DNA from 3 places in the Alloalcanivorax xenomutans genome. Region 2 is predicted to be linked to each of the others. Evidence: predicted binding sites of a transcription regulator. Region 2 holds the regulator's gene; each other region holds the start of a gene.
The links. Region 2 encodes FNR, which switches genes on or off when oxygen is low (the NO sensors DNR and NnrR bind a similar motif). Its sites were predicted from a motif close to TTGATNTANATCAA; they were not measured.
Positions count from the first base shown of each region.

Region 1 (5,563 bases), 920 kb from region 2:
CGTTCCCGCCAGATAAAGACTGAACAGTATGCGCAATAGTGAATCTCCGAGAAGATCAGCCAGACCAGCACCCAGCGCGGCGCCCACGCCTATGGGAACAAGGAGCGGGGTGAGGGCTTCGCTATGCAGATGCCCCCGACGCCAATTGGTGTAAGTGGCATAGCCGGCGTTCAGGATCATCACCGCCGTGGACGTCGCCACGGCCACGCGCATACCATTGCCTTCGCCAACGCCGGTGGCGTTGACGAAATGATAGACGAAGGGGACCACCACGAAGCCGCCGCCGAAGCCGAACAGCAAAGTGGTGATGCCGGTGGCGAAGCCCGCCATGGCAATGACGATAAAGTAGTCCATGATAGCTGGGCTCCGTTGCGCCCGGATTATTTTGGAGGTGGCCAGCATACGTCGCCGGCGTTGAGCGGGTATCATCGATCCGGCCAACTCTGATCGTGTTTCGGCCAGGGTGAGGCAGGATGGGTACAGGGGCTCGGAAGAAGGCGATGCGAAACATCCCTATCGACGACATTGACGATACGCCGCGTCCTTTGGTGGCGATCCACACTGATTATGCCGATGGGCAGGTGTTGCCCTGGCACCGTCATCGCCGGGTGCAATTGCTCTACGGCGCTACGGGTGTGATGCACGTTGCCACGCGGGCGGGGAACTGGGTGGTGCCGCCCGGACAGGCGGTCTGGATTCCGGCCGAGGAAGCGCATCAGGTGCGCATGCTCGGGGTGAGCACGCACAGCCTTTATCTGGAACCCGACGCGGTGATCAGGCCACCGCCTGTGTGCCAGGTGGTGAAAGTATCGCCGTTGTTACGTCAGCTGTTGGCGGAAGCAGTAAAGCTACCTTTGCTGTATGACCTTGACGGTCGTGACGGTATCTTGGCGGATCTGGTATTTCATGAGCTGGCGCGGCTGTCGTCTTTGCCGTTCCATATCCCGCTGCCCGGAGACGAGCGCTTGCAGAAGGTCTGCCGCGCGTTCCTGGATGAGCCGGATATTCACGCTCGTATCGACCACTGGCTGCCGCATCTGGCCATGAGCGAACGCACCTTCAGCCGCCTGTTCAAACAGCAAACAGGCCTGTCGTTTCTGCGTTGGAAGCAACAGGCCTGCGTGGTGCTGGCGCTGGAGCGTTTGACGGCGGGGGAATCGATCACCCGCATTGCCCTTGAATACGGCTACGACAGCCCGGCGTCGTTCTCCACCATGTTCCGGCGGCGGTTCGGCCAGCCGCCATCCCATTACCGTCCCGACCGCCCAGGGCATCGTCCGGACTGAGGCGGTTGCCTCACTTGTCTTGCGACAGACGCCGGGCCGCCCGGCGGGTGGCTTCCCAGCGTGCCGGCATGGCCGCGGCCATGGCGTCATTCACTTTATTCAGTATTGGTGCCGGTGCTGTTTCCGGACGACCCGCGTTGAAGGGGGGCTGTGGCGCGTATTCCAACCCGAGCTGAATCGATTGGGCGACATCGGCGCCGGCCAGTTCCTCGATTACTGTAAGCGCGAAATCAATACCCGCGGTCACCCCGCCGCCGGTGATCAGATTGCCGTCGCGTACCACCCGCTCCGGATCGGCGATGGCGCCGAGCTCACCGAGCATGTCCCGCCAGGCCCAATGGCAGGCGGCCCGCTTGCCGCTCAGCAGTCCGGCGGCGCCGAGAATCAGGGAGCCGGTGCACACCGAGGTCAGATAGCGGGCACTGGCGGCCAACCGTCTGAGTTCCGACAGATAGGCTTGATCCTCCATTACCGCCATGCAGCCCAGGCCGCCGGGTACACACAGCACATCACAGTGGGGGATATCGGTGAGTGCCGCCAGCTCGGCGAATACCAGGCCGTCGGCGTGCACCGGATCACCGTGCAGAGAGGCAACCTGGATCCGGGCACCCGGCAGCCGTGCGAAGAACATATGCGGGCCGGTGAAATCAAGATGAGTAACATCATCGTAAACGGCGAACACGATATTCAAAGTTTGCGTCATGGTGGGTCTCCTGCTTGACGCCCCCAGATTAGGGGAGCAAGGTGATGGCGCCAATGACCAGTTTCCCTCGATTTGCGCCATGCACCGAATTGCCTTTTATGTCTTTCCCGATTTCCAGTTGCTGGACCTCAGCGGTCCGCTGGCGGCCTTTCAAAGGCTGGACCAGCTGGCCCCCGAGCAGGCCTACGATTTGCGCGTGCTTTCCCGTCAGGGAGGTGGCGTGCGCAGCACCGCTGGTATCACCATAGACACCCTCAAACCCGGTCGCGCTATGGTCGATACGTTGATCGTGGTTGGCGGCCGGGGTGCCCACCGGTTGGCCGAGCAGCGTGAAGAGCGGGAGGCTGTCCGGCGTCTGGCGCGGCGGGCCAACCGGGTGGCCAGTGTCTGCACCGGCGCGGTGATTCTGGCTGCGGTGGGGCTGCTGGATGGGCGCCGTGTGACCACGCACTGGCGTTATGCCGCTCAACTGCAACGGCGCTATCCGGCATTGAAGGTGGAAGGCGACCGCATCTATATCCGTGACGGCCATATCTGGACTTCCGCCGGCATCACCGCTGGTATCGATCTGGCGCTGGCCATGATCGAGCAGGATCTGGGATTGGAATTGTCGCGAGCCGCCGCCCGGGAGCTGGTGGTACAGCAACGGCGCTCCGGTGATCAGTCCCAGTTTTCCGAGGCGCTGGCGCTGGAGCCTGAATCCGATCGTGTTCGCATGGCGCTGGATTTTGCCCGCGCCCATCTGCATGAACCGCTGCCGGTGGAACGCTTGGCCGAGGCGGCCTGTTTGGGAACGCGCCAGTTCAGCCGTTTGTTCCGTGCCGAAACCGGAGAGACCCCGGCGCGGGCGGTGGAACGGCTGCGGGTGGAAGCGGCCCGGCACCGGGTGGAAGCCGGCCATGAGCCCATCGAGCGGATTGCCATTATGTATGGGTTCAATGATCCGGAACGCATGCGTCGCGCCTTCGTTCGTCGTTTTGGACATCCCCCACAAGCGTTGCGGCGTCAGGCACGCGGGGATACCCGGCGTTATTGATCCAGATCACTGATCAATCCGGTTTGTCATCGCCAGCTGTTGGGCCGGTTCGCCCATTGATACCGGTCAAAACATAAAGATTCATTTAAAATGCATATTTAATCCAGACCGCGACGGAGAGCCCGATAGCCAAAGTGAGGGTCGGCCATGAAGTCTGGATTAACATCACATACCGTACTGAAGCAGCTCGCCGGGGGGATCGCTCTGGCACTTCTCTTGAGTGGATGCACAACCGGCAAGACGGTGTCCGAAGCGCCGCTTCCGGTGGAGCAAGCGCAACTAACGGCGCCACCTATGGTGCCACCACCGATTTCCCGAAAAGGGCCCGCCAAGGTGGTGGTGGACCTGGAAATGGTGGAACAGGAAATGCGCCTTTCCGATGGCGTTACTTACGAGTTCTGGACTTTCGGTGGCACGGTGCCCGGCAGCTTCATCCGGATCCGGGAAGGCGACACCGTGGAGTTCCACCTCAAGAACCGCCATGACTCTCATGTGGCGCACAATATTGATCTGCACGCGGTCACTGGAACCGGTGGCGGCGCGGAGGCCACCTTCACCCTGCCGGGCCACAAAACGCAGTTCACCTTCAAAGCTCTGAATCCCGGCCTGTACGTCTATCACTGCGCCATGGCGCCGGTGGGAATGCATATCGCCAACGGCATGTACGGCCTGATTCTGGTGGAGCCGGAAGAGGGATTGCCACCGGTGGATCGTGAGTACTACGTCATGCAAGGCGACTTCTACACCGAGGGCGACCACGGGGAACCGGGGCTGCAACCGTTCAGCCTGGAAAAGGCGGTGGACGAGCATCCCACCTACGTGGTCTTCAATGGCAGCGAAGGGGCGCTGACCGGGGAAGGGGCGCTGACCGCCAACGCCGGCGACAAGGTTCGTCTGTTCGTCGGCAACGGGGGCCCCAACCTGGTGTCCAGCTTCCACGTAATTGGTGAGATCTTCGATCGCGTCTTTTACGAAGGGGGCAGCAAGTATCAGGAAAATGTGCAAACCACGCTGATTCCGGCCGGCGGGGCCGCCATGGTCGAGTTCACCACCGATGTCCCGGGCAACTTCATCCTGGTTGATCACAGTATCTTCCGTACTTTCAACAAAGGTGCATTGGGCATTCTCAGCGTGGACGGAACGATGAAACCGGAGATCTACACTGGCCAGCAGTTCAGTGGGGAATACCCTGAAGCCGAAGGTGGGAGATAGAGAATGAAAGGGAAGGGGAGCTGGATTCCATTGCTGTGTTTACTCACCACGGCGGCGCTGGCGAACGAGTACGTTCCGTTGTCCGGCGGCCCCTTCCACTCCAGCTTGCGGTTTGCTGACAACGGCGGGGAGGTCGTTGTCGAAGGCTATCAACTGATGTCACGGCCGGTGCGCGAAGCGGAGTTTTTGGCTTTTGTCCAAGCGCATCCACAATGGCGTCGGGACCGGATTCCCGGACTGTTCGCTGACGCCGGCTACCTGTCTCACTGGGACAGGCCGCTGGCTCCGCGCCCCGGCACTCTGAATTTCCCGGTGACACGGGTGAGCTGGTTCGTGGCGGATGCCTACTGCCGTGCCCGGGGCGCGCGGTTGCCGACCTGGCTGGAGTGGGAATTCGCCGCCGCCGATGCCCGCCAGACGGATGCCCGTGATGATGCCGGCCGCCGCCGCCGGATCCTGACCTTGGGTACCCCCGGCGCTTACCGCGCCGCTGGAGAGAGCGTGCCAAATGTGTATGGCGTGCACGATCTGCATGGGCTGGTCTGGGAATGGCCCTGGGACCACGCCAGCATGATGGCCGCTGCCGATAGCCGCAACGTCGATACCGAAAATCCGCTGCGGTACTGCGGTGGCAGTGCGCTGGCCTTCAGCGATCGCCGCGACTATGCGGTGATCAAACGGGTGGCCTTGCTGTCGGCTCTGTCCGCGCGCACCACCTTGTCCAATCTCGGCTTTCGTTGTGCCAAGGAGCTACCATGAAAGCGAATCGTGAAAAAAATACCCAATCCCGCCCTGCCGTGTGCAGGCCCTGGGACTGCCTGAGTGTGCTACTGCCCTTGCTGGTGTTGGCGATGCTGATGCCTCAGGCGGTACGTGGCGAGCAAAGTCCGCCCGGCGACTCCGTCTACGCGCTGTCCGCCACGGTGCAGAATGAAAAAGGGGAGACGCTGCGGTGGCAGGATCTGCGTGGCCAGCCCCGTCTGGTTTCGATGGTCTATACCCGCTGCCGCATGAGCTGTCCGCTGATCATTCACCAGGGAATGAGCGTGCAACAGCGGCTTCTGGAAGAGGGTTCGGCGGTTCCCCGTCTACTGATCATTTCCATGGACCCGGACCATGACACTCCCGACGTACTGGCGGGAACCATGGCCCGATATCGGCTGACGCCCGGACGGGCCACTTTCCTGCGGCCCCGGGATCATCAGGAGCGAACCATAGCCGCGCTGCTTGATATCCGGTTCCGTCAGCGTGACGACGGCGGCTTCGATCACACCAATGCCTGGCTGTTGCTGGACGCCGACGGCCGCATCGTGGCGCGCACCGAGA
Region 1 is NZ_CP136538.1:1,323,013-1,328,575, forward strand. It holds gene RYH70_RS06235 (sulfite exporter TauE/SafE family protein) at 1-354, opposite strand, end outside; gene RYH70_RS06240 (AraC family transcriptional regulator) at 501-1,286, shown strand; gene RYH70_RS06245 (DJ-1/PfpI family protein) at 1,297-1,989, opposite strand; gene RYH70_RS06250 (GlxA family transcriptional regulator) at 1,988-3,025, shown strand; gene nirK (copper-containing nitrite reductase) at 3,242-4,237, shown strand; gene RYH70_RS06260 (formylglycine-generating enzyme family protein) at 4,241-4,996, shown strand; gene RYH70_RS06265 (SCO family protein) at 4,993-5,563, shown strand, end outside.
Region 1: the regulator FNR is predicted to act here: its motif matches at 3,082-3,095, upstream of nirK (copper-containing nitrite reductase).

Region 2 (5,563 bases):
GAAGAACGATCGTAACGATGCGCTGGCGATCTTGCGGGCCGGGCATGACCGCCGTATTGCGTCGGTGCCGGTCAAGAACGTGGCGGCGCTGGCGATGCAGGCGCTGCATCGGGCCCGGCAAGGCTACATCCGGCGGCGCACGGCGCTGAGCAACCAGATGCGCGGACTGCTTCTGGAGCAAGGTATCGCGCTGGCGAAGGGCGATGTGGCCATCAACCGGAGGATCCCCGAGATACTGGAAGACGCCAGCCAGCCGATCCCGGATCCGTTGCGTGAGCTGATCGACGAGTTGCTGGCCGAGTGGCGCCAGTTGGGCGAGCGCCTCTCGGTCCTGAGCGGACGCCTGGAAGCGCAGGCGCGCGCTGACCAGACGGCGCAGCGGCTGATGAGCGTGCGCGGGGTCGGCCCGATCATCGCGACGGCGCTGCTGGCCAAGCAAACCCAGCCGGAACGCTTCGCCAACGCGCGCCAGTTCGCCGCCTACTTCGGTCTGGTGCCCGAGCAGCACAGCAGCGGCGAAAAGGTCCGGCTGGGCAAGATGGGCAAGCGCGGGGATGGCTACATCCGCAGCCTGGCGATCCAGGGGGCGCAGGCGGTCTTGCAGCAGCTCAGGCCCGACTCCGAGCAACCGGACGACCGGCGGCTGTTGCGCTGGCAGCAGCGACTGGGGCGCAAAGGCGCTGCGGTGCGGCTGGCGAACCGCAACCTGCGCATCCTCTGGGTGTTGCTGCAGAACGAGCAAACCTATCACCGTCAGCCCACCCGCCGTCAGGAGGCGACCATGAACAACTGATTCACCGAGTACTGCCACCGGGGTGCTGAAGCGCTCCAACCCGTGCTGAGTAACATGGACTCCAGGTCAGACCGTCGCGGATCGATGCCTAAGCTCCTACCGGCTCTTGAAGCCTCTCTGTAATCGGCATACCGCGAGCTTATCCGATGTTGGCCAGAAGCCCACCGAGGCTTCCTCGAACAGGCCTGATACATAGATGCCACCGGGTAGCCATGTTCAAGGCAGGGTTGACAGCAACGGGCGAGTCCATACATAGGAGCTTGCCTTGCAAGCGAACTTTGAATTCGCCTGCAGGGCAGGCTCCCACGACAGTGGCCTCTTAGCACCGACCGCGACTTACTGCCAATCGGCGTCAAAGCCGTCCGGTTTGATCACCAGAACGTCGTTGCGGGCATGCACCAGCAGGGACTCAGCGGTGGCGCCCAGCAGCAGGCGTTCCACTTTGTTGCGGCGAACCGTCCCCACCACCAGTACATCTGTGCCGTTATTTTCACAGTAGTCAGCCAGGGTGCCGGCGATCGGTCCTTCCAACATTTCCGTGCGTTCCAGCGGTAGATCGTGGCGCTCGGCGAAACGGTCCAGAGCTTCGCGGTGGCTTTTGCGAATGCTCTCGGCGCTGGCGGCGTATTCCGGCAACGCTTCGCCCGCCACCAACAACAACGTTTCGTCCGGGTGCTCGAGCACATGCACGGCGTTGAGTGATGCCTGCAGCGGCGCCGACCATTCCCGCGCCGCGCTCAGCACGGCACTGTCCAGGCCGCTCTCGTCCTCTTCCTCCGGTTCGATCGCCGCGGTAAACACAGGTGTTTCACTCCAGGGACGGTCCTGCACGCAAAGCACGGGGCAGGGTGCCCGACGAATCAACAACCAGTCCCGCGGCGTAAACAGGTGGCGCCTCAGGGTGCCTTCCTCACTGGTATGTACCACCACCAGACGTGGTCTGGCGGCAATGACCGTCTGCCGCAGGTCCTCATCCTGATCCTTGTGCGTGGTGATATGCACGGTGGCCTCGGTACCCGCCAGCAAGTCCTGAATGCGCCGTTCCCAGGCATTGCGAATTTGCTGTTCGGCCGCTTGGCGGCGCTTCTGGTCAAGCCCCACCGCGCGACGCATGGCCGACGAATCACTATTGACGGCCACCACTAGCGGGCAGCTCAGCGCCGCGGCCAGCAACCGGCCTTTCTTCAGCGCCGGCTGCGGGGCCTTCAGGTGCCGGTCCAGGACGACGAGAATGCCATTGGTCGGAATAGTCATGGTGCCTCCACATGTAGTCTGCCGCCACCGCAAAGCGCCTCACGGTCGACGATTTCCACATCCCTGCCGTCCACCAGCAGCATATCCTGCTGCTGAAAACGGGTGAAAATGCGGCTAACCGTTTCCACCGCCAGTCCCAGATAATTGGCGATGTCATAGCGGGACATGGGCAGGCGGAAGCGGCGGCTGCTCAAACCCCGGCGCTGCTGACGCGCGGCCAGGGATAACAGTAGAGAGGCCACTCTGTCATCCGCGCTCTTCTTGCTCAACAGCATGTGCAGTTCGCGGTCGGCGCGGATCTCGTTGCTCATCAGCGAGAAGAAGTGATGCTGCAAGGAGGGGATGCGTTGGGACAGATCTTCCAGGCGATGGAAGGGGATCTCGCACACGGTAGCGGTTTCCAGCGCCTTGGCATTGGAAACATGGTGCGCGGTACTGATGCCGTCCATGCCGATGATCTCGCCTGGCAGGTAAAACCCGGTAACCTGTTCTTCCCCCTCATCGGAGAGGACATAGGTCTTCAGTGCGCCGGAGCGCACGGCATAAACGGCGCTGAACGGGGCGGCGGCACGAAACAGGTGCTCTCCGCGCTTCAGCGGGCGGCCACGGCGGATGATGCCATCCAGTTCGTCGAGCTGGGAAGGCGCCACCGCCAACGGCAGGCAAATGGGGCTGAGACTACAGTCGTTGCATGAAACGTGACGAGGCATGCTGCGTACCTCCATATTGGATACACTGCGTATTGCAATTACGGCTTGAGACATTATGGTCTCCCGGATCGGTAACGGCGAGCTAAATAATGCGACTGAATCGCTGTGGGTTCGGGGTGCCGGCATAGCGGTCGAACAACATCACCAGAGCGCGCACCACCAGGCGCCCGGTGTCAGTGACCTTCAACACGGGGCCGTTCATATCAATCAGCCCCAGTTTTTCGAATTCACCCAGCGCGGCCAGCTGGTCCTTGAAGTAATCGGCGAAATCCACTTCCCAACGCTGCCGGAAGGCGACCAGATCCAGCCGCAGGTCGCACAGCAGCCCCATGATCACGTCACGGCGCAGGCGGTCATCCCAGTCAAGCAGGAAGCCGCGTTCAATCGGCATGCGACCCGCTTGCACGGCTTCCTGCCAGTTGCTCAGAACCTTGAGGTTCTGTGCGTAGAAATCATCAAAAGCGCTGATCGCGCTGACCCCCATGCCCAGAAGATCGGCGTCGCCATGTAGCGAGTAGCCTTGAAAATTGCGGTGCAGGGTGCCGTTGCGCTGCGCTACCGCCATGGGATCATCCGGCAGGGCAAAATGATCCATGCCGATCAGCACATAGCCGGCCGCCTCCAGGGTTTCGCCCGCCAGTTTCAGCATGGCGAGTTTTTCCTCCGGGCTGGGCAGCGCGGTTTCCTGGATCTGCCGCTGCACCTTGAAGCGCGCCGGCATGTGGGCGTAGTTGTAAAGGGAAATGCGCTCCGGGCGTAAAGCCAGCAATTGTTCCAGGGAGCGAGCCAGGCTGGAGGAAGACTGCCAGGGCAAGCCGTAAATCATGTCGGCGTTGATGGAGTGGAAACCGAAATCCCGGGCCGCGTCGAATACTTCGGTGATCAGCTCAAGGGATTGTTCCCGATTCACCGCCTTCTGCACCACCGGATCCAGATCCTGAATACCGATACTGAGCCGGTTGAAACCCAGCCCCCGCAGCAGCCCCAGACGGGCGCGATCCACCGTGCGCGGGTCCACTTCGATGGCGTACTCGCCGCGATCCTCTTCCAGCAGGTTGAAATGACGGGCCAGGTCATAAACCAGCTCGGTCATCTGCGCATCGCTGAGGTAGGTGGGGGTGCCACCGCCCCAGTGCATCTGCACCACGGGCCGCTGCGGGTCCACCAGCGCCGCCTTGGCTTTGATCTCCTGCTTCAGGAAGGTCAGATAATCCTCGGCCTTGGCCCGGTTGCCGGTGATGATGCGGTTGCAGGCGCAGTAGTAACACACCGTGGCGCAGAATGGGATGTGACAGTACAGCGACAGTGGGCGACGGGCCTGATTGCCGCGAGCAACGGCGCGCCGATAGTCCTCCTCGCCGACTTCCTCATGGAACTGGGTGGCCGGTGGGTAGGACGTGTAGCGAGGCCCGGGACCTCCGAATCGGCGGATCAGATCCGGATTCCATTGCGTCATGTCAGCGCTCCAAAGGGGAATGGCGGCATCATGCCACTATGAACACAGCCGACCTTGATGCAGATCAAGGATAGTGATGAGCATGGACATCTCCGGGCAGCCCGTGTTGAAGAAACACCAGCGCCAGCGCCAGCGTCATCGCCGCCGCCACATATCGGGCGGGCCCCCGCCGCAACCGCGACAGTTGCCCGCCGAGTACACCGGCGGCCCCCACCGGCAGCAGGGTAGTGGCGCCGAACATGCCCATGACCAGGGCACCGTCAGCCCATTCACCGGTTCCGGCGGCCAGCACCAGGGCGGAATAAAGCAGTCCACAGGGCAAGAACCCCCACAGCCCGCCCAGCGCCAGCGCCTTGAGCGGGTGGTCCACCGGCATCAAACGGCGAGTCAACGGGGACAGCCGCCGCCACAGTCCGGCCCCGAGACGCTCCAGAGCCCGGATCGGCGCACTGTGGCCGAGGAAATGAGCGGTCAGCAAAACCATCAGGAGCGCTGACAGTAACGCTGGCCAGTGCCAGCCGTCGCCTGCCGGGCCACTGGCCAATTGCCCGCCCAGCTCCCCGGCGATCGCGCCCAGGCCGGCGTAACTCAACAGGCGGCCGCTGCCAAACAAGCTCTGCCAGGCGATCAGCCTGCTGCCACGCCGTCGTTCTTCGGGGATCGAGAAACTCAGGGCGGCGGCGATGCCGCCGCACATTCCCGCGCAGTGAAGGGCCCCGCCGACACCGAGGGCGAGAGCGCCGGTCAACGCCACGGTAAGCGGGTCAACGATCATCACCCACCCCCTTGCCAGCATTACGGCGCTGTTCCCGGTCTTCGAAAATCACCGTCCAGGCGGCATGATCCAGGTCCTCGAACTGGCCCTGGCGTAAAGCCTTGAACAGCGCCCACACCGCTACGGCGAGGAACAGCAAGGCCACCGGAATCAACAAGAGGAGGCTTTCCATGTGGTTATCCTGTTGGCATTGAGCGTCACCAGAAGTGACGAAGCTGACATCCCCAGAGCCGCGGCCCAGGGTGGGATCCAGCCAGCCATGGCCAGAGGAATCGCCACCAGGTTGTAGCCGAGAGCCCAGGTCAGGTTCTGGCGGATCACCGCCCGGCAGCGATCCGCCAGACGGGGCAGATCGGCCAGCCCCTGCAGCCCTTCGTTGAGCAGATAAACGCCAGCGGCGCGGCGGGCCAGACTGGACGCCGCCGCCGGCGCCACGGAGACCGTGGCCCGCAACAGTGCGGGAGCATCGTTGATGCCATCCCCCACCATCATTTGCGGTCCTTCCTGTTGTTCCAGCTTCTGTAACCAGGCGGCTTTGTCATGGGGCGTCAATCGCGAGCGGGCTTCGCCCATGC
Region 2 is NZ_CP136538.1:2,244,679-2,250,241, forward strand. It holds gene RYH70_RS10440 (IS110 family RNA-guided transposase) at 1-793, shown strand, start outside; gene RYH70_RS10445 (universal stress protein) at 1,130-2,047, opposite strand; gene fnr (fumarate/nitrate reduction transcriptional regulator Fnr) at 2,044-2,757, opposite strand; gene hemN (oxygen-independent coproporphyrinogen III oxidase) at 2,840-4,213, opposite strand; gene RYH70_RS10460 (sulfite exporter TauE/SafE family protein) at 4,278-4,988, opposite strand; gene ccoS (cbb3-type cytochrome oxidase assembly protein CcoS) at 4,978-5,160, opposite strand; gene RYH70_RS10470 (heavy metal translocating P-type ATPase) at 5,139-5,563, opposite strand, start outside.

Region 3 (5,563 bases), 1.5 Mb from region 2:
GAGGAAGGCCTGGTGCCGGTGGACCTGAGCGGTGAAGGCGCCGTGCTGGCGGTCAGGGGCGAAGTACTGCCGGTGCCGGTGGGTGAGGAGAGCATGTATCGGGCGCTGGTGCTGGCGGTGCGCGATTACGTCAACAAGAACGGATTCAAAGGGGCTCTGCTGGGGCTGTCCGGCGGCATCGATTCCGCTCTGACGCTGGCGGTGGCGGTGGATGCCCTGGGCCCGGAGCGGGTGGAAGCGGTGATGATGCCGTTCCGCTATACCTCCGCCATGAGCATCGAGGATGCCGAGAAGCAGGCCCGGGCGTTGCGGGTGAAATACCGGGTACTGCCGATCGAGCCTGCCTTCAATGGCTTCATGGACATCCTGGCGGAGCCGTTCGCCGGGCTCGATACCGACACTACCGAGGAAAATCTCCAGGCCCGCTGTCGCGGCGTGCTGCTGATGGCGCTCTCCAACAAGGGTGGCTCGGTCGTGCTCACCACCGGTAACAAGAGCGAAATGGCGGTGGGCTATGCCACGCTCTATGGCGATATGGCCGGTGGCTTCTCGGTGCTCAAGGACGTCTTCAAGACCTGGGTGTTCCGCGTCGCCCGCTGGCGTAACCAGAAGGCCGGCACCGAGATCATTCCGCAGCGGGTGATCGACCGGCCGCCGTCCGCGGAATTGGCCCCGGATCAGGTGGATTCGGATTCGCTGCCCGACTATGACGAGCTGGATGCCATTCTGGAGCGCTATGTGGAACAGGATATGAGCGCCGAAGCGGTGATCCGCGCCGGTTTCGACCGGGATGTGGTGTATCGGGTGGTGCGCCTGACCGACCGCAATGAATACAAGCGCCGCCAGTCGGCGGTGGGGCCGAGAGTCAGCCGCAGGGCGTTTGGCAAGGACCGGCGCTATCCGATTACCAATGGCTGGCGGCCGGGGGACTGAGAAGGGTATCAAAGCCGCCGCGGGGTTCTCCTGCAGCGGCCTCGTGGTCCGCTTACAGCAAATCGAAGGTCAGCAGGCTGAGGATGCCGTTGTCCTTGTCCGGCCACCAGGACAGGGTGACCCGGTCGTCGTCCATATAGTCGGAATCCGGCCAGTTCTGCGCCAGTACCCGGCGGCTCTTGTCGGCCAGTTCCGGCTGATTGATGCGCTCGTAGCCCTTGGCCATGATCGCCAGCGCTTCCGGTACCGAAGGCGTGCCCTGATAGTGACGCACCACGTATTGAGCCCGGTTGATGGCGGCGATATAGGCGCCGCGCCGGGCATAATAGCGGGCGGCATGCAGTTCCTGAGCGGCGAACTGGTTGCGGATGAACACCATGCGTGAACGCGCGTCGGGGGCATAGTCACTGTCCGGGAAGCGGTTCACCAGACGCTCGAAGTCCTCGAAGGCATTACGGGCCGCGCTCAGGTCACGGGATGACTTGTCGGTGCTCATGATGTTATCGAACAGGCCGCGCTCCAGGTAATAGTTGGAAAGCCCGTGCATATAGAGGGCGTAGTCCAGGCTCGGGTGAGCCGGGTAGGAGCGGATGAAGCGCTGGGCGGCGACCACCGCGGCCGGGTAATCCTGGGACATGAACTGGGCGTAGATCAGGTCCAGCTGCGCCTGTTCGGCATAGGTGCCATAAGGGAAGCGGGCTTCCAGTTCCTTCAGGCTGTCGATGGCGGTCAGGTAATTTTTCGCTTCCAGCGACTCCCGCGCCTGCTTATATTGCTCGACCTCGGTGCGCTCCGGGCTCTCGACGGGCTTGCTGGAACAGGCGCTCACCATCACGGCGATAATCAGTGGCCAAAACAGACGTGGCATTTTTTCCTCGGTTCGACGCGCTACAATGGAGCGCTATTTAATCACAGGTTGCGATATGGGACATCTCGGCGGGGAGAAAATTCAACGCACCGAGCAGGTGAGCGTGGATCACGCCGGCGCCCGCTTGGATCAGGTGGCGGCGGAGCTGTTCGAGGGATTCTCGCGCTCGCGGCTGCAAACCTGGATCAAGCAAGGCGCTCTGACCGTCAACGGCCGCAAGGCGCGCCCCAAGGACAAACTGGTGGGCGGCGAGAGCCTGACCCTGGAGGCGGAGCTGGCGCCGGAGCTGGAGGATCAGCCCGAGGCAATCAGTTTGCCGGTGGTGTACGAGGATGAGGATCTGATCGTCATCAACAAGCCGGCGGGACTGGTGGTGCATCCGGCGGCGGGGCATGCCGACGGAACCTTGCTCAATGGGCTGCTCCATTTGGATGAACGTCTCTCAAGTCTGCCCCGGGCCGGCATTGTCCACCGCCTGGATCGGGATACCACCGGTCTGATGGTGGTGGCCCGCTCCCTGGAGGCGCATAGCGGGCTGGTGGCGCAACTGCAGGACAAGAGTCTGCATCGTGAGTACGAAGCCATCGCTGTCGGGGTGATGACCGGCGGCGGCACCGTGGATGCGCCCATAGGCCGTCATCCGGTGGACCGTAAACGCCAGGCGGTGGTGGCTCAGGGGGGCAAGCCGGCGGTGACGCACTTCCGTGTGATGGACCGCTACCGGGCCCACACCCGGATCCAGGTCCGTTTGGAAACCGGACGGACTCATCAGATTCGCGTTCACATGGCTCACCGCCACTATCCGTTGGTGGGGGATCCGTTGTACGGTGGTCGCCTGAAGTTTCCCGCTGGCGCCACCGAGGCCTTACGCGAGGCGTTGCGCCGGTTCCCCCGGCAGGCCCTGCACGCCCGCCGCCTCGGCCTGGTGCACCCGGTCAGCGGCGAGTATCTGGAATTCGAAACGCCGCTGCCGGAAGACCTGCAGACTCTGATTCGGGTCCTCGAGGAGGACCGGGAGGCGCAATGACGCTGCCGGATGTCAGTCAGTGGCTCTGGCCGGAATGGCACCCGCACCCGCGGGTGCGGTCGGTGGTCACCACCCGCCTGGGGCGTCATTCGCCCCCTCCTTGGGCCGGATTCAATCTCGGCGCCAACTGCGGTGACGAGCCCGCCCGGGTGGAAACCGCCCGCCGCCATGTACACCGGCTGCTGCAAGTGGATCATCCTCCAGCCTGGCTGCAACAGATCCACAGTGACCGGGTCATTCGCGCCGGCGAACGGGACAACCGCGCCGACGGGGTCTGGACCAACGAGAGCGGCTGGCCTTGTGTGGTGCTCACCGCGGATTGCCTGCCGGTATTACTGGCGCGCCAGGACGGCAGCGCGGTGGCCGCGGTGCACGCTGGCTGGCGCGGGCTGCATGCCGGGATTGTACAAAGAGCGGTGTCGATCCTGGCGCCGGAAGGGGAGGCGCTCTCCGCCTGGATGGGGCCGGCGATTTCCGGGCGCGTCTATCAGGTGGGGGAGGAGGTGCGCCGCGCCTTCATGGAATCCTCGGAACTGTTCGAGCCCGCTTTCACGCGTGACGCCACCCCCGGCCATTGGCGTTTCTCGCTGACCCACGCCGCCACCCTGGTGTTGCATCAGGCCGGTGTGGAAGACGTGTCCGGAGGGGAGCATTGCACCGCCGGCGATCTCACCCACTTCTATTCCTACCGCAAGGAAGGCCAGACCGGCCGTTTCGCTTCTCTGGTTTGGCTTGAGCCCTGATCGGGGCCGGGCCCGCCATCTCCGTTTTTCTTAATCTGGATCAATATCGGCGGTTTTTCCGGGATGGGCTGCTTGAATTCCAGGGCGCCGCCCGCATTTATAGATCAGATTTTGAACAGTCGGTAATAGCCAGTGCCGTTGAAACCAAAAGGGTGGAGGGCTGGTTCTTACGCGCAACCAGGAGAAGTCATTCATGCGAATGGACAAACTGACCGCTCGTCTGCAGGAAGCCTTGGGCGAAGCCCAATCGCTGGCGGTGGGGCAGAGCCACAATGCCATCGAGCCGGTGCATCTGATGCTGGCTCTGCTACAACAACGCGGCGGCGTCGCCACGCCGTTGCTGGAAAAGGCCGGCGCCAATCCGGCCGATGTGATCACCGCTCTGAAGATGGCGATGGACAAGCTGCCCACCGTAGGCCAGTTCACCGGAGATGTTCAGCTTTCCCAGAATCTGGGGCGCTTGTTGAACCTGGCGGACCGGGAAGCTCAACAACGCGGTGATCAGTATATTTCCACCGAAGCGGTGTTGCTGGCGGCCTGTGACGACAACGGTGATGTCGGCAAACTGATGAAGAACGCCGGTGTGCGCAAGGTGGTGCTGGCGGAGAAAATCCAGGAAGTTCGTGGTGGTGAATCGGTGGACGACCCCAACGCCGAAGATCGTATGGAGTCCCTCAAGAAGTACACCACGGACCTCACCGCCCGCGCCGAGAGCGGCAAGCTGGATCCGGTGATCGGCCGGGATGATGAAATCCGCCGCACTATTCAGGTGCTACAGCGCCGGACCAAGAACAACCCGGTGCTGATCGGTGAGCCGGGGGTCGGTAAAACCGCCATCGTCGAGGGGCTGGCGCAACGTATCGTCAACGGTGAAGTGCCGGAAGGGCTCAAGGAAAAGCGGGTTCTGTCCCTGGATATGGCGGCGCTGATCGCCGGCGCCAAATACCGTGGCGAGTTCGAGGAACGCCTGAAAGCCGTGCTCAACGAACTGTCCAAGCAGGAAGGGCGGGTGATCCTGTTCATCGATGAGCTGCACACCATGGTCGGCGCCGGCAAGGCCGATGGCGCCATGGATGCGGGCAACATGCTCAAGCCGGCGTTGGCGCGCGGTGAGCTGCATTGCGTCGGTGCCACCACGCTGAACGAGTATCGTCAGTACATTGAAAAAGACGCCGCTCTGGAACGTCGTTTCCAGAAAGTACTGGTGGACGAGCCGTCGGTGGAAGACACCATCGCCATCCTGCGTGGCCTGAAGGAACGCTATGAGGTTCACCATGGTGTCGACATCACTGACGGCGCCATCATCGCCGCCGCCAAACTGAGCCATCGTTACATCACCGACCGCCAGTTGCCGGACAAGGCCATCGATCTGATCGATGAAGCGGCCAGCCGTATCCGTATGGAAATCGATTCCATGCCGGAGGAAATGGACCGCCTCGATCGGCGCCTGATCCAACTGAAGATGGAGCGGGAAGCGCTGCGCAAGGAAGAGGACGAGGCAAGCAGGAAACGGCTGGAAAAACTGGAGGCGGACATCGCGGCCCTGGAGAAGGAATACGCCGATCTCGAAGAGATCTGGAACGCGGAGAAAGCCGCGTTGCAGGGCGCTCAACAGTACAAGGCGGAACTGGAACAGGCCCGTGTGGATATGGAACAGGCACGCCGCGCCGGCGACCTGAACCGCATGTCCGAGTTGCAGTACGGGGTGATCCCGGAGCTGGAGAAGAAGGTTCAGCAGGCCCAGGAGCGCGAGGAAGCCGCTCAGGTGGAAACCCAGTTGCTACGCAACAAGGTTACCGATGAGGAAGTGGCGGAAGTGGTTTCCAAATGGACCGGGATTCCGGTGTCCAAGATGCTGGAGGGCGAGCGCGAGAAGCTGTTGCGCATGGAAGAGGCGCTGCATCATCGCGTGGTTGGCCAGGAAGAGGCGGTGGAAGCGGTCTCCAACGCGGTGCGGCGTTCCCGCGCCGGGCTGTCGGATCCGAACCGTCC
Region 3 is NZ_CP136538.1:3,715,799-3,721,361, reverse strand. It holds gene RYH70_RS17125 (NAD+ synthase) at 1-933, shown strand, start outside; gene RYH70_RS17120 (outer membrane protein assembly factor BamD) at 986-1,801, opposite strand; gene rluD (23S rRNA pseudouridine(1911/1915/1917) synthase RluD) at 1,857-2,828, shown strand; gene pgeF (peptidoglycan editing factor PgeF) at 2,825-3,571, shown strand; gene clpB (ATP-dependent chaperone ClpB) at 3,765-5,563, shown strand, end outside.
Region 3: the regulator FNR is predicted to act here: its motif matches at 3,602-3,615, upstream of clpB (ATP-dependent chaperone ClpB).